Regions from separate parts of the Sphingobium sp. TomTYG75 genome, predicted to be linked through region 3. Evidence: riboswitches for the same ligand, from Rfam matches in the RefSeq annotation. Region 3 holds a riboswitch; each other region holds the start of a gene.
The links. Region 3 has a riboswitch for cobalamin ahead of ACYU81_RS16805 (HoxN/HupN/NixA family nickel/cobalt transporter). Riboswitches for the same ligand answer to the same signal wherever they lie in the genome.

Region 1 (4,956 bases), on a different contig from region 3:
GGCGTCGCCGCCTATTATCAGCGGCGCGGCTATATGACCGGGACCGGCACTTTGGTCGATGAGTTGATCCGGCGCGCGGGCCTCACCAATCTGGCGGCGAAACTTGGTAAGCCAGCGCTGGCGCAGGTGCCGTTGGAGGAGATGATTGCGGCCAGGCCCGACTATCTGATCGTGGAAGAAGGCAGCGAAAAGGTCGTCGATCAGGGGACGGAGATGCTGCACCACCCGGTGCTGCGATCCATCCCCCGCATCCACGTACCGCAAGCGTGGACCGTGTGCGGCGGCCCCGCCTATGTGCAGGCCGCGCGCAGCATCGTCGCGCAGGCGGACGCCGCAAAAGGCAGGGTGCAGCCAAAGGCCGCGCCCCTGCGATGAAGGGGGGCAGTCGCCCACCCCCTTCACCTTCTACCGTCAGAAGCGGACACGCACGCCGCCATAGGCCGACCGGCCGTAGGTGCCATAACCATAGGCGGTGGCGTATTCCTGATCGAACAGATTGTCGATGCGACCATAGATTTCGAGCCTTTCCGTGATCGGGAAGGACGCGCGGATATCCGTTAGCGCATAGCCGTCAATCTGCACCCGGTTGCGGGTCACGGGGTCGAGATCGACGCTGTCGCTGACCATCGTCACGGTCGCCCCGGTCGACAGGCCGAAGGACCAGGCATAATCGACCGATGCGCTGACGGCGTTAGCGGCGCGGCGCAGCAGGCGCTCGCCAAAGGCCGCGCTGCCCGGCGAACGATCACGCGCATCGACATAGCTATAGGCGGCGGTGAAGGTCAGTGCATCGACCGGACGCAGCGTCAGCGTCGTTTCCACGCCCTTGGCGCGGGTGCGATCCAGATTGCCATAGGTGAATGTCGTATTGTCGTAATTCAGCTGGTCCCGCGTGTCGCGCCAGAATCCGGTGACGGACAGCACCGCCCGGTCGCTCCCCAGATTCTGGTCGAAGCCGATGTCGTAGCTCTTCGAACGCTCGGGCTTCAGGTCCGGATTGCCGCTGAATGTATCGTAAAGCTGATAGAGCGACGGCGCCTTGAAGCCCTCTCCGTAGCTCAGGCGGAAATTGGTAGCGCCACCATTGGGCGTGTAGTTGGCGTTCGCGCCGAACGTCGTCGCGCCGCCGAACTGGCTGTGATCGTCATGACGCACCCCTGCTGTCATGGACAGGCCCGCTACCGGCTTTACCACGGCCAGCGCATAGATGCTGTCGATGTTGGCGCGGTGGCTTTCCTGCGAACCGAAGCCGAAAAACTCATAATCGGGCCGCTCATGTTCATAGCCGAGCAGCAGCTTCACGTCATCGATGGGCTGATAGACGCCTTCATATTCGAAGCGCAGGTTCGTCCCGGAATAGCCGAAGTCCGGGGCGTTGCCGCGCACGAAATAATAATCGCGATCCTGCTGATACCAGGTAACGGCCGCCCGGTTGGTCAGCTTGCCGTCGAACAGCGCCAAATTCACGCCCGCATAGCCGATATATTGATTGGACTTCGCGACGTCGGGGCTGTCGGCCGGCGTGCCAAAGAAGCTGTCATAGTCGAGATCGCCGTTGATATAATAGCCGCGCAGGTCGAGGCTCAGATCATCGGTGAAGGCGATCTTCAGCCGGGCATTGCCAGTGATATTTTCATAGCCATCCTTTTCCGCGCCACCGAAATCGGAAGAGACAGCGGAGATGCCATCGGTGCGGAAATAGGCGAGGCCCACGCCGCCCGACAATATGCCGCTGGTGCCCGATACATCCGCCTTCGCATTCAGCGTATCGGCATAGCCATAATCGACCGACGCCTTGCCGCCGAACCCTTCGCTTGGGATACCGGTCATGATGTTGACGACGCCGCCGATCGCCTGGCTGCCATAGGCAATGGAGTTGGAACCGCGCAGCACCTCGATCCGGCGGATATTGCCGACAAGCAAATTGCCGAAATCATATTGATCGCCGATGCCGCTCGGGTCGTTGACCTTCACGCCGTCGATCAGCACCAGCGTCTGCGTCGTTTCGGCGCCACGCACCGACACGCTGGTGACGTTGCCCAAGCTCCCGGTACGATTGAAGCGGACTCCCGGTGTGGTGACCAGCAAATCGACGACGCTGACATTCTGGCGGGTTTCAATCGTCTTTTCGTCGATCACGGTCACCGCCTGCCCGACTTCATCGGTAGGCTGTTCGATGCCGAGCGCGGTGACGATGATTTCGTCCGCGTCTGCGGCGAGCGCGGGGGTGGCGGCGAGGAGCGCCAGCAGTGAAATTCCGGTCCTGATCATATTTCTGTCTTCCCTGAGCGCCATGCGACATGAGCCCAGGGCCTGCCGCATAAGCGGCCGGTGTGCGGGAAGAAGAGACGCCAGCCCCGTCACGCGCACCGATGCGGCCCTGCGCCGCTTCGTCGCTCAGACGGAAAACACCGTGCCCGGACCTATCCCTGGACCCAAGGCAAGAGCGACCATGCGCCGGTAGGTTTCCTGGCTCGCGGGTCGTCGCGGTGATGCACGCCTTCCCGGACTTTTGGTCCAGTGGCTGGTCCCCCTCGCCTTCCCCTTTGAAGGCTTGCGGGTTTCCCTGTGCATCGCGCTCGCCGCTTACAGTTGCAGGGACAGCCGCGGAGTTGGACGGTGATCCCGTCCGCACCGCATTCCCTTTCCGGCGCGATCTTTCGTGAACAGTTGCCCGCTCACGCCGCGCGCCATAGGGGAAGTTGAGGGTTCTGCCAAGGAGTGGATAATGCGATTGCTGGGTGCGGTGCTGGCTGGGGGACGATCCACCCGGTTCGGAAGCGACAAGGCTCTCGCGCTGATGCCGGACGGGCGCACGCTGATCGACCATGCTGTGGCGGCGATCGCGCCGCATGTGGAGGCAGTGGTGGTCTGCGGGCGGAGCGTCGAGGGGCTGACGGGGCTAGCGGATCGGCCAGCGGCGGACATGGGGCCGCTGGGCGGGCTGAACGCGGCGCTGCATTATGCGCGCAGTCAAGGTTACGATGCGGTGCTGACGACGGGGTGCGACATGCCCGTTTATCCGGCGGCGCTGGTGGAGGCGCTTGTGGGTGACAGTGGGGCGGTGCTGAAAGGGCAGCAGCTTGCGGGCTTCTGGCCTGCGTCGCTCGCGGACGAACTGGACGCGCATCTGGCGGAAGAGAATAAACGCTCGATCTTCGGGTGGATCGAGCGGGTGGGCGCGCGACTGGTGGAGCGGCCGGAACTGGTGCTGCCGAATATCAACCGGCCGGAGGATCTGGCGCGCTGGCGCGAGCCAAGCTGAGCTTACCGAAGCCCCCTCCCTTCCTTCCAACTAAGTTCGGGGGCATTCGGCAAGCTCAGGGCAAAAGTTGCGCAGAGCCGATCTTCAAAGCTGAAGAGCGACGCTGGCTGCAACCCCTACAGGCATGGACGTTCCCGCCACCGCTTCGCCGATCAGCAGCAGGGTCGGGTCTTCATCGCTGATCGTGGCGACCAGAAAGGCAAGCGCGGAGAGCTTGCCGCGGATCAGGCGTTCGGTGGGGAGCGAGACGTTGACCGCCACCATCACCGGCGTTTCTGGATCGCGCCCGGCGGCGATCAGCTGGCGGCTGATCTCTCCGGCGGCGGCGCGGCCCATATAGATGCCGAGCGTGCCGCCGGGACGGGCCAGCGCTTCCCAGTCGAGCTTGAGCGGTTCACCGGCTTTGAGATGCGCGGTCACCAGCGTCAGGCCCCGCGCCTTGCCGCGCAGGGTGAGCGAGGCGCTGCCGCTTGCAGCGGCTGCGCTTGCCGTGGTGATGCCGGGGCAGATGCGGAAGCGGATGCCGTCGGCGGCGAGATGCTCCATCTCTTCGGACGAGCGGCCGAATACCGAGGGGTCGCCGCCTTTCAGGCGCACGACGCGCTTGCCTGCTTTGGCGGCGGCGAGGAGGAGGTCGTTGATGCTTTCCTGTGCCTTGCTGTGGCGGCCGGAGCGCTTGCCGACGCTGACCCGATCGACACCTTGCGGGATGAGGTCGAGGACGCCGGGGCCGACGAGGGCGTCGTAGAAGACGATCTCGGCTGCGGCGATCAGCTTTTCGGCCTTGCGGGTGAGGAGGTCCGGGTCGCCGGGGCCTGCGCCGACCAGCCAGACTTCACCCGGGGCGATTAGTTCATTCGGCTGCATGAAGGGCCTCCTGCGGAATTTGGGCGAGGATGTTGGCGAGCGCGGGACGGCAGGACCCGCAATTGGTGCCAGCGCCGATCGCCTTGCCGATGGCGGGGACATCGACCAGGCTCTGGTCGCGGATGGCGGCGACGATCTGGTTGAGGCCGATGTCGAAGCAGACGCAGATGGTCGGCCCCTTGTCAGGCTGGTTGCCGGGACCGCGCGCGGCGAGGACGGATGCGCCCACCTCTTCCGCCTCAAGCTGGCCGATGAGCCAATCGCGCGAAGGGAGCAGGCCGGTGCGGGTGACGAAGAGGACTGCGGCCAGCTTGCCTTCCCGGATGATCGCGACGCGGCGGGTGCCGCGCGTCATGTCGACGGCTTCGACGCGGTCGCCTTTGGGCAGGCAGGCTTCAAGCCGCACGGGGTCGCCATTGCCCGCGACTTCGTAGAGCGCGCCGCCCGGAACGGTGACCTTCGTGGCCCAGAGGCAGGGGACCTTGGCGGGCTGCTCGCCGCGCAGGATGAGGAAGCCCTTCCACTCCGTCGCGACCTTTTCGATGCTGGCGGGCGTCGATTTGAAGCCGGGCTGGCCGGAATGGGGATCGACGAGCGGCCGGGGCAGCAGGCCGGTGCGGCCGCCTGTGGAGACCTGATCCGTCCAGTGGATCGGGGTGAAGATTTCACCCACACGCTGGCCTTCGCTGAAAGCCACGCGGAAGATGCTGTTGCCCTGCGCGGTCTGGACGCGGGCGAGGTCGCCGTCGCAAATGCCCAGTTCCTGCGCGTCCTGCGGGTGGATATCGACCAGCGGCTCCTCGCGATGGCGGGCGAGCTTGGCT
Region 2 (4,956 bases), 390 kb from region 3:
ATCGCGTCGCGCTTGTCCAGCAGAGCCGCGTTACGCGGCGCGAACCGATCGAAAATCGCAGCCACGCCCTGCCAAAATGCCTTCGCCGCGATCCCCGTCCCGGGCAGGACTTCTCCATCGATAAAGCGCGCCAGCTCGGCGGCAACCATCAGGCCCGATTTCTCGATCATGCCGTCCATGGGCAACTCTCCATCCAAAACTGTGACGAAAGCCTATAGACCCCTCTCCATCCTCGCACTAGACAACAAGAACTCAAAGCATCTGTTCCTCACAGGAAAAGATCATCGATGGATCCCGATTATCTTCTCTTCGCCCGCGCGGTGGATGCAGGCAGCCTTTCGGCGGCGGGCCGCATATTGAACATCTCGCCTGCCATGATGTCCAAACGCCTCTCCCGGCTGGAGGCGCGCCTCGGCGTCCGCCTCATCCACCGCACCACCCGCCGCCTTGCCCTCACGGAGGAAGGCGCCAGCCTGCACCGCGACCTTGTCGCCATTCTCGACGCCATCCAACAGGCGGAGCAACGCGTCACCAGTCGGCACCGGAGCGCGTCCGGGCCGCTGCGCATTTCGGCGCCCACCTCCTTCGGCCGCCTGCATGTGGCGCCCCATGTCGGCCGCTTTCTGGATCTGCATCCGCGCGTTGATCTCGAACTCAACCTGTCCGACGCCTATGAAGACCTGCTTGCCGAGCGCATCGACGTGGCAATCCGCATCACCAGCGACATTCCTCCCCATCTGGAGGGACATCATCTCGCCACCAACCGCCGCATCCTCTGCGCCAGCCCCGCCTATCTCGCCGTGCATGGCATTCCGGACAAGATCGCCGACCTCCCCCGCCACCGCCTGCTCGCGGCCGATGGACAATTGCCATGGCGGCTGGTGAATGGCCGTGCGCGCAAGCTGATCGATGGCCAAAGCCATGTCCGCACCAACAGCAGCGAAATCGTGCGCGAACTCGCCCTCACCGGCGTCGGGATTGCCTTGCGCTCGCTCTGGGACGTGGGCGACCTGATCGCGGAAGGCAGCCTCCTCCGCGTCCTCGATAGCTGGGAAGGCCCCGCTGACCTTGCCGTTCACGCCGTCCACCCCCGCGCCGCAGGCCGTCCCGCCGCCGTAGACGCCTTCATTGGCTTCCTGCGCGACATCTTCCGCGATGCATCGTGGAACCGGGGCGGTTGATAGCATGAAGCCCCTTAGCGCCATCCGCTCAACTGCTTGAGAAGCGCAGAAATCCCCTCCTGAAATCATTTGCAAGCCGACTGTCAAAAAACAGAAGCTTTCCGGCGTTAACCTGCGTAATGGCAGCGGGAAACAGGCCGATGTTATCGTTCGAGCCATAAGAAATTGAGAGAGGATAAGGGCCATGCGCCCCAATGACGCATCACATTTTTCCGCCTGCGCCGCCCAGGAAGCGCGGCAAGCCAGGGAAGCCCGCCTTCGCGGCGCAGACCAGGCCACCATCGCCCTCCACAATGAACGCGCCGTCCGCTACCAAGCCATGGCCCTACGCCTCCAGCGCGAGCGCGGCGCGACGCTGAACTGATCCATCAACGCCAAGCGGCTACGCCAGCGTCCCACCACGTACCGTCATGCCAGCGAAAGCTGGCATCTCAGGCGACCACGCGCCTCCTAGCAAGGGGATCCCAGCTTCCGCTGGGATGACAAACGGAAAAATGAGGGACACGCCCATTCCCTCTCCCCTTCAGGGGAGAGGGTGCCGAGCATAGCGAAGGCGGGAGAGGGGAACGCAAAGCACGACCGCCGCTCCCCTCTCCCCAACCCTCTCCCCTGAAGGGGAGAGGGGGTAAGTTACCTCACCCAACCACCCCCCCTTGCCCTACCCCCACAGCTCCGCTATCGCTCCCGTCACCCGGGCAACCCCCGGGCATGATCGCGCCGGTGCCTCGAAAGAGGCTTAAAAGGGAACATGGTAAAGGAGGCACCCGCCTCCCCAAGCCAAGGCTGTCCCTGCAACTGTAAGCGGCGAGCGCGATGCACATCGCCCCACCTCATAGGCGGGATGGGGCAAGTCACTGGGCCGGACGCTAAATCCTGCGAGGCCCGGGAAGGCCGTGCATCAAGCGATGACCCGCGAGCCAGGAGACCTGCCAGCGTCTGGTCGCTCTTGCCTTGGTCCAGGGGATGGCCGCGGCACGGTAGTTTCCGTCTGAGCGACGAACGAGCGGCGAGAGGCCGCTTCGGTGACGCTGGCGGTCGCCTTGGGGGCGTCCGGCCGTCGGCGCGCGCCGGTCGCCGTCTGGCGGCAGGTCTCTCGCCGAGTGTCGCCAGACGCCCGGAGTGCATCAAGTGAAACTACCCAATCAACTCCACCGCGCTGCCTGCGCGCTGACCGCCACGCTCCTCCCATTCCCCGCCTTCGCTGCCGATGCGAATGACGCGGGCGAGGATGCGAACACCATCGTCGTCTTCGGCCGGGGAGAGGACAAGATCGGCACCGCTCATGCGGCAAGCGAGGGCAGCGTCGGCGGCGCGGACCTTCTCGTCCGCCCGCTGCTGCGCGTCGCCGAACTGCTCGAAGCCGTGCCGGGCATGGTCGCGGCCCAACATTCGGGCAGCGGCAAGGCCAATCAGTATTTCCTGCGCGGCTTCAATCTCGATCATGGGTCCGACTTCACCACCTATATTGACGGGGTTCAGATGAACTTCCGCACACACGGTCACGGCCAGGGCTATCTCGACCTGAACGGCCTCATCCCCGAAATCATCGCGAGGGAGGATTTTCGAAAAGGCCCCTATCGCGCCGATGGTGGCGACTTCGCACTCGCGGGCGCGGCCAATATGACCACGATCGACGGCTATGACCGCCCATGGATCGCGGCGGAGGGCGGCTCCTTCGGTTGGCGCAGGTTGGCGGCAGGCGGCACGGTAAAGGCGGGCGCAGGCAATCTCACCCTCGTCGCCCAGGCCAAGGCTTATGACGGCCCGTGGCAGGAGGCCGAACATCTGCGCCACTATGCAGGCTTCGCCAAATATACGCTCCCCGCCGGGGCCGGTAAGATCGACGCCACGCTCCACGCCTATCGCGCGACATGGCGCCCGACCGAGCAGATACCCGAACGGATCATCGGCACGCCGCTCTGCCCCGATGTCTTCTGTTCGCCCGATCCTTCCGCGCGCGGGGAAACGACGCGCATCATCGGCAACATCGCTACCATCCAGCCGACATGGCGCACCAATCTCTATGCGCAATTCTATGACTGGACGATGTTCTCCAACCCCACCTACACCGATCCCGACGGCACCAGCGCGCAGATCGAGCAGTTCGATCGACGCTGGGTACTGGGCTTCACCGGCGAAAAGCGTTGGGACATCGCCCCGGCACTGCAACTGAAGCTCGGCACGGAAAATCGCTATGACGCGATCGGCAATGTCGGCGTCAATCGCACGTCGAACCGCGCTTTCCTCTCCTCGCTCGGCCGCTATCGCGTAAAGCAGGGGTCAGCCGCCCTTTATGGCGAAGCCACCGTCACGCCGCTGCCGGGCTTGCGCATCACTGGCGGCCTGCGCGGCGACTATTATCATTATGACGTCCGCGCCCGCGACGCCGTCGCCGCCGCGCTAGGCGAAGGCAGCGGATCGGACACGCTCGTCTCTCCCAAGGCGTCGGCGGCCTGGGCAATCACGCCGCATGTCGAACTTTATGCCAATTGGGGCCGGGGCTTTCATTCCAACGATGCGCGCGGCGCGGTCAATGTCGACACGCCTGTCCCGATGCTCGTGCGCGGCACGGGCAAGGAATTGGGCGGCCGCCTGCAACTACCCGGCTTCACCTTCACCGCGACCTATTGGTGGCTCAATGTCGGGAGCGAGTTGCGCTTCGTCGGCGACTCCAACGCGGTCGAACCCAGCGGAGCCAGCCGCCGCCACGGCTATGAGCTTGTCGCTTTCTGGCGCCCGCTCCCCTGGCTCGCCTTCGACGGCAATTACACCGCCAGCCACAGCCGCTATACCAATGGCGACCATATTCCCAACGCCTTCAAAAACGCCGCGTCCGCCGGGGCTGCCATCGTGCTCGATCCATGGGAAGCCAGCATCCGCGTCCGTCACCTTGGCCCCTCGCCGCTGATCGATGACAATAGCGTGCGCGATTCCGGTAGCACGGTCGTCAACGCGCGCGCCGCCTGGAAGGGGAAGCGGGTGCAAGTCTATGCCGAACTGCTCAACATCCTTGGCAGCGGGGACAAGGACATCGCTTATTATTACGAGTCCTACCTTCCCGCCGCAGATGCGGAGCCTGTCGAAGGGAGGCTAAGCCGCGTGGTCGAACCGCGAACGGTGAGAGGCGGCGTCAAGTTCAGCTTCTGATGCTGGGGAAGGCCGCGTCTAGAAAGAGCCTGCGGCCTTCCCAATCAATGGCTTACATAATGAACGGCGATGTTCATAAAGTAAAAGTGGATAGGGCAACGGTCAAACTACAATAGAATACATGTTAAATACCCGTGGAAATTTTGAGACGTAGTTGACGTCTTTTCGCCTCTATGCAATTTTCCCCTCGGCAATCTGGACAAAGAATCAGTAGCCTGGAGAGGATGCCAATGAAACACGCACCATTAAGGGGCGCCGTTTTTCACGCGATATTGCGTGACTGCCTGGAAGCACAGCGCGCCCCCAAGGAAACAGAAATACAACTGATCGCCTGCAAGATATGGCAGGACAGTTTCGCCGCGATCACGCACAAGAACTGGCACGACCTCGTACCCGGCAGCGAGGAGTATGAATACACCATCAACGCCGCGCGCATGGCCTTCGGCCTGCACGCGACCAACACCGCCGCCTGAATGGATAGCCCAATCCACCTACGCCGACGATTGCCGTTTCAAAGCTGGAACTGGGTGATCCATTCGCAGATGAGGGCGGGCTTGCTCTCGCCTTCTATCTCGACCGTCGCCTCGGTGGTCAGCTGAATCTGCCCCGGCCGCTTTTCGACGATCTC
Region 3 (4,956 bases):
GCGTTCGACACCGGGAAGATAAAAGCCCGCGTCGGCGAGCGGAACCGGCGCGTCGGGCGCGCCCGCGTCCAACCCTGCAATCCGCGCGGCGGTCCTTAGAAAAGCCGTGGCATTGGCGACGCCACCCTGCCGCAGATAATCGCGTAGCCGGTCGCATATTTTCGGGGGCAGGGTGGACGCCATCCGCAGTTCGGGATCATCCTCCCGCCCATCCGCGATGGCGGCGAAGGCAATGCCCCTGTCGCGCGCGACATTGGCAATTTCCTCAATGCCATAGGGCCAATAGCTCTTACCCCCCAACAGTACCACGCAGACGAATTTCGCGTGGGAAATCACATTCTCGACATAGAGATCGACCGAATAGGGATGCTTGAGCTGAAGGAGATTGGCCAGCCTGATCGACGGCCCGCCTTCCCCCAGAATGGCGGCGGCGCTCGCAAAGCAGGCAAGGTCGCTGTCCGCCACGGTCAGCAGCACGATGTCGCCCGGCGATTGGCCAAGGTCGATCGCTTCGTCCCCGTTGGAGACGGTGCCGGGCGTGGCGGTCAGCAAATGCATCAGGCGACCGCCATCTGCTGGATGAATGCCCGTTCGATCGCCGCCCGGTCCAGCCCCGCCTGCCCGATCACCACCAGTCGCGATCGGCGCTCCTCATGCACCTGCCAGTGCCGGTCATAATGATGCTGGATGCGTGGCCCGACCGCCTGAATGACCAGCCTTGCCGGACGGCCCGCAATGGCGACGAAGCCCTTCACCCGCAATATGTCGTGATCGGCTATGACCTGCTTCAGAGCATCCAGCAGCGGCGCAGGATTGCCCAATTCCCCCAACTCCATGACGAAGCTGTCGAAATCCTCATGATCATGATCCTCCTCCTCGTCATGGTGGGAGGGGCGGGCGTCAATCTGGTCCTCGACCCCGGCATCAAGGCCGAGCAGGACCGCCGGGTCGATCTCCCCCCGCGCGGTGCGGACGATACGCACGCCCGGCCGGATTTCCGCCGCCAGATCCCGCTCCAGTTCCGCAAGCCTTTCCGGCGCGACCAGGTCTGTCTTGTTCAGCAGCACAAGGTCGGCACAGGCCAGCTGATCCTCGAAAAGCTCCTCGATCGGGCTGTCATGGTCCAGCGTCGGATCAGCCGCCCGAGCGGCAGCCAGCGCTTCCTCGTCATGGGCGAAGCGGCCCGCCGCCAGTGCATCGGCATCGATGAGTGCAATCACCCCGTCCACCGTCGCCCGTGTCCGGATATCGGGCCACTGAAAGGCCTTCACCAGCGGCTTGGGCAGGGCGAGGCCCGATGTCTCGATGATGATATGATCGGGCGGCACATCCCGGTCGAGCAGCCGCTGCATCGTGGGCAGGAAATCGTCCGCCACGGTGCAGCAGATGCAGCCATTGGCCAGTTCGATAATATCCTCATCCGGGCAGGCCTCATCGCCGCAGCCCTTCACCAGCGATCCATCGACGCCGACATCGCCAAATTCGTTGATGATCAGCGCTAGCCGCCGCCCACCCGCATTCTCGATCAAATGGCGGATCAGCGTCGTCTTTCCAGCACCCAGAAATCCGGTGATGACGGTGGCAGGAACCTTGCTCATATTGTCTGTCCTTGATTGGGGAGGAGCACCTCGATCTCGTCGAAGCGCTTCCAGCGGTAGATGACCCAGCTCACCAGCCAGCAGGCGGCGAACAGGCCGATGATGAAGAAGCCCAGGCTGTTGAAATGCTCACCCAGATCGGCGGCCACCGACCAGACGCCGCCGGTCAGGCCCAGCTTGTCGCCCAGCAGCGCCGCCGCCTCGATCCCGCCGATGACGATCGCAACCAGCGCCGACACCAGCGTGATGGTGATGTTGTAGTAGAGTTTGCGGATCGGCTTCACGAACGCCCATTGATAGGCGCCCATCATCAGCGCGCCGTCCGCCGTGTCGATCAGCGCCATGCCCGCCGCGAACAGCAAGGGGAATATGAGTACGGTCGCGATCGAAAGCCCGCTCGCCGCTTGCCCTGCCGACAGGCCGAGGATCGCGACTTCGGTCGCTGTGTCAAATCCTAGCCCGAACAGAAAGCCCAGCGGCGCCATGTGCCAGCTGCGCGTCACCAGTCGGAACAGCGGTCGAAACAGCCGGGCCAACATGCCCCGATTGCCCAGCAATATGTCCATATCTTCATCGACATAGGCGCCACCACTGCGGACGTGGTTGAAGGTCTTTAGAACCGACCGCAGGATGATGAGGTTCATCGCGGCAATGGCAAAGAGGAAGGTGGCGGAGATGATCGTCGCGATCGTCCCGCCGATCTCGCCCGCCGCCTCGACACGGCTAAGCGCGCTGGCGGCGAAAGCGATTCCGACGGCGGCGATCAGCACGATCCCGCTATGGCCGATCGCGAACCACAGGCCGACGGTCAGCGGCCGCTGACCTTCCTGCATCAGCTTGCGGGTCACATTGTCGATGGCGGCGATATGGTCGGCATCGACTGCGTGGCGCAGGCCCAGGCTCCAGGCGAGCAGGGCGGTGCCCAGCATCATCGTGTCGCCCGCAAAGATCAGCAAGGCGCAAAGCCATAACGCGATGTTGGCGGCGATCAGCCCCGCGAACATGAAAGTGGCACGGCGACGAAGCGCCGGAAATTGCATGGCCATAAAAGCATGGCTCCCGTCAGCGTCAGCGAGACTGGACGGGACCTCCGCTAAGCGGCCGACATTCCGCGCCGGACGGACGCGATGAAGCGTCCGGCACATGAAGCCGGTGCGGTCCCGCCGCACGCGTCGCTCAGACGGAATACCGTGCCCCGGCCATCCCCTGGGCCAAAGCAAGAGCGACCAGACGCCGACAGGTCTCCTGGCTTGCGGGTCATCGCTCGACACATGGCCTTCCCAGGCCTCGCATGATTTAGCGTCCGGCCCAGTGGCTGACCCTCCGACAAGTGACGGAAGGTCGATATGCGTCTCGCTCACCGCTTACAGTTGCAGGGACAGCCGCGGATTTGGGCGCCTCGTTAGCACCCCGCACCGCATTCCCTTTAAAGCCCTTTCGGGCACCGGCGCGATCGTGGCCGTGCATAGATGGCTTAGCCACCAAAGGGAAGCGGCAGTTGCATGGCCGCGTCCATTTGCTTGCCGGAGGTACATTGCCCGCCTAGACCGGCCCTATGTCTTCGCCCTCCTCCTTCACCCGCATCACCCCCGATGGCGAAGCATCGCCCGTGACGCGCGAGTTGGCGGAGGAAGTGCCCGTCGCGATCGAGTTCAACGGCGTTGGCTATGCCGTGTTGATGGCGACGCCCGCCGACGTTGCGGAACTGGTGCAGGGGTTCGCGCTGGCCGAGCGGCTGGTCATCCCATCCGACGCGCCGATCGACGTCGATGTCCATGCTACGGAGCAGGGCCTTGTCGCGCGGGCCACGCTGCCGGAAGACCGCGTCGAGGGGCTGCTCGGCCGGGTCCGTCATCGCGTCTCCGATTCCTCTTGTGGTCTGTGCGGCGTGGAAAATCTGGAACAGGCGATGCGGCCCTTGCCTGCCGTGACAGCCCGATCAAACGCGAGCTGGGAAGCGATCTTCGGCGCCTTGCGCGATCTTGCCGCGCACCAGCCGCTCAATCGGCAAACTGGCGCGGTTCATGTCGCTGCGCTGGCCGGAGCGGATGGCGCGATCCGCCTCGCCTATGAAGATGTGGGCCGCCACAATGCCTTCGACAAGCTGATCGGGGCAATGCGGCATCGGCAGCTATCCTGGGATGGCGGCTTCGCGCTGCTGTCCTCCCGCTGTTCCTTTGAGCTGGTGGAAAAGGCGGCGCTCGCCAATTGCCCGCTGCTCGTCACCATCTCCGCCCCGACCCGTCTGGCAGCCGAGCGCGCGGCCAGCGCGGGATTGCCGATCGTCGTGCTTGCCCGGCCCGATGCCGTGCTCGCGGCGGGCGACCTGCCCGACTGACGAAGCGCCGCTCCATCTACCGCTTGCGGACGCGCCGCCGCCTCTTTATCAGCAGCCCCGCGACAGGTTCCCCTCGGGGATCAAAAGGGAAGTCGGGTGTAATGCCCGCGCTGCCCCTGCAACTGTAAGCGGTGAGTGGACCGGCCACGCAGCCATTGGAGGAACTTTCCTCCGAGAAGGCGGCCGGTGCGCAGCGACCCGTGAGCCAGGAGACCTGCCTGCCGCAGTCGTTCTTCGACCGGACAGGGTGTGCCGGACGAACGGGGTTCCCCTCGCGGACGACAGCCACCGCCTTGCTCGCCATCCGGCCGGGCAGGGCCGTTTGCGGTTCGATTTTGCGAGGAGGGCCATGATGACGGTCTTTCATGTTTACATGGTTATGGAAGCGCGCCGCTGATGCTGTGCGCTGTCGAAAACAAGGCATCGGTGGTGGTCTGTTCGACATGCCGCCTGTCCGCCGATCAGCGGGAGGATGGGGCAGGGCGGCGCGGCGGCGCACTGTTGGTTGAGGCCATGCGCGATCTTCAGGCGGCCGAGCCTGCTTATGATGCGGTTGCCGTGCAGGACATGCCCTGCCTCTTCGCCTGTCAGCGTCATTGCACCGTCCATGTGCGTGGCCCCGGCAAGGTCGGCTACGTGCTGGGCGACTTCAACCCGGATGCCGACGCCGCCCGCGCCATCCTCGACTATGCCCTGCGCCACGCGGCCAGCGAAGAAGGCGTCGTGCGCTACGCCGAATGGCCGCAGGGAGTGAAGGGCCATTTCATCGTCCGCACCCCGCCCGAAGGCTTTGTTTGCACATGATCGGCTTTCAGGATCGCGGTGGCTTCCAATCCGCGCTCGCCAACCTCCCTCAGCCTGATGCGGCGGCGATCGAAGCGGCAGCGGCGCGGCAGGCATCTTTGACGAAGCCCGCCGGATCGCTCGGCCGCCTGGAGGAGGTCGCCCTCTTCATGGCAGGCTGGCAAGGTCGCGAACGTCCACGCACCGACCGCATCCGCGCCGCCGTCTTCGCGGGCA

Region 1: it holds a riboswitch for cobalamin, as region 3 does, so the genes downstream of both, ACYU81_RS09570 (TonB-dependent receptor plug domain-containing protein) here and ACYU81_RS16805 (HoxN/HupN/NixA family nickel/cobalt transporter) in region 3, are expected to answer to the same signal.
Region 2: it holds a riboswitch for cobalamin, as region 3 does, so the genes downstream of both, ACYU81_RS15075 (TonB-dependent receptor) here and ACYU81_RS16805 (HoxN/HupN/NixA family nickel/cobalt transporter) in region 3, are expected to answer to the same signal.

What each region holds. Positions count from the first base shown of each region.
Region 1 is NZ_BSRE01000001.1:1,898,018-1,902,973, reverse strand. It holds gene ACYU81_RS09575 (ABC transporter substrate-binding protein) at 1-375, shown strand, start outside; gene ACYU81_RS09570 (TonB-dependent receptor plug domain-containing protein) at 412-2,271, opposite strand; cobalamin riboswitch at 2,443-2,667, opposite strand; gene mobA (molybdenum cofactor guanylyltransferase) at 2,729-3,265, shown strand; gene cobA (uroporphyrinogen-III C-methyltransferase) at 3,350-4,132, opposite strand; gene ACYU81_RS09555 (molybdopterin-dependent oxidoreductase) at 4,119-4,956, opposite strand, start outside.
Region 2 is NZ_BSRE01000002.1:293,523-298,478, forward strand. It holds gene ACYU81_RS15060 (malate synthase G) at 1-179, opposite strand, end outside; gene ACYU81_RS15065 (LysR family transcriptional regulator) at 288-1,181, shown strand; gene ACYU81_RS15070 (hypothetical protein) at 1,366-1,545, shown strand; cobalamin riboswitch at 1,883-2,129, shown strand; gene ACYU81_RS15075 (TonB-dependent receptor) at 2,310-4,328, shown strand; gene ACYU81_RS15080 (hypothetical protein) at 4,559-4,801, shown strand; gene ACYU81_RS15085 (MaoC family dehydratase) at 4,840-4,956, opposite strand, start outside.
Region 3 is NZ_BSRE01000002.1:682,986-687,941, forward strand. It holds gene cobN (cobaltochelatase subunit CobN) at 1-558, opposite strand, end outside; gene cobW (cobalamin biosynthesis protein CobW) at 558-1,598, opposite strand; gene ACYU81_RS16805 (HoxN/HupN/NixA family nickel/cobalt transporter) at 1,595-2,644, opposite strand; cobalamin riboswitch at 2,817-3,062, opposite strand; gene fdhD (formate dehydrogenase accessory sulfurtransferase FdhD) at 3,154-3,936, shown strand; cobalamin riboswitch at 3,984-4,172, shown strand; gene ACYU81_RS16815 (DUF1636 domain-containing protein) at 4,333-4,740, shown strand; gene cobT (nicotinate-nucleotide--dimethylbenzimidazole phosphoribosyltransferase) at 4,737-4,956, shown strand, end outside.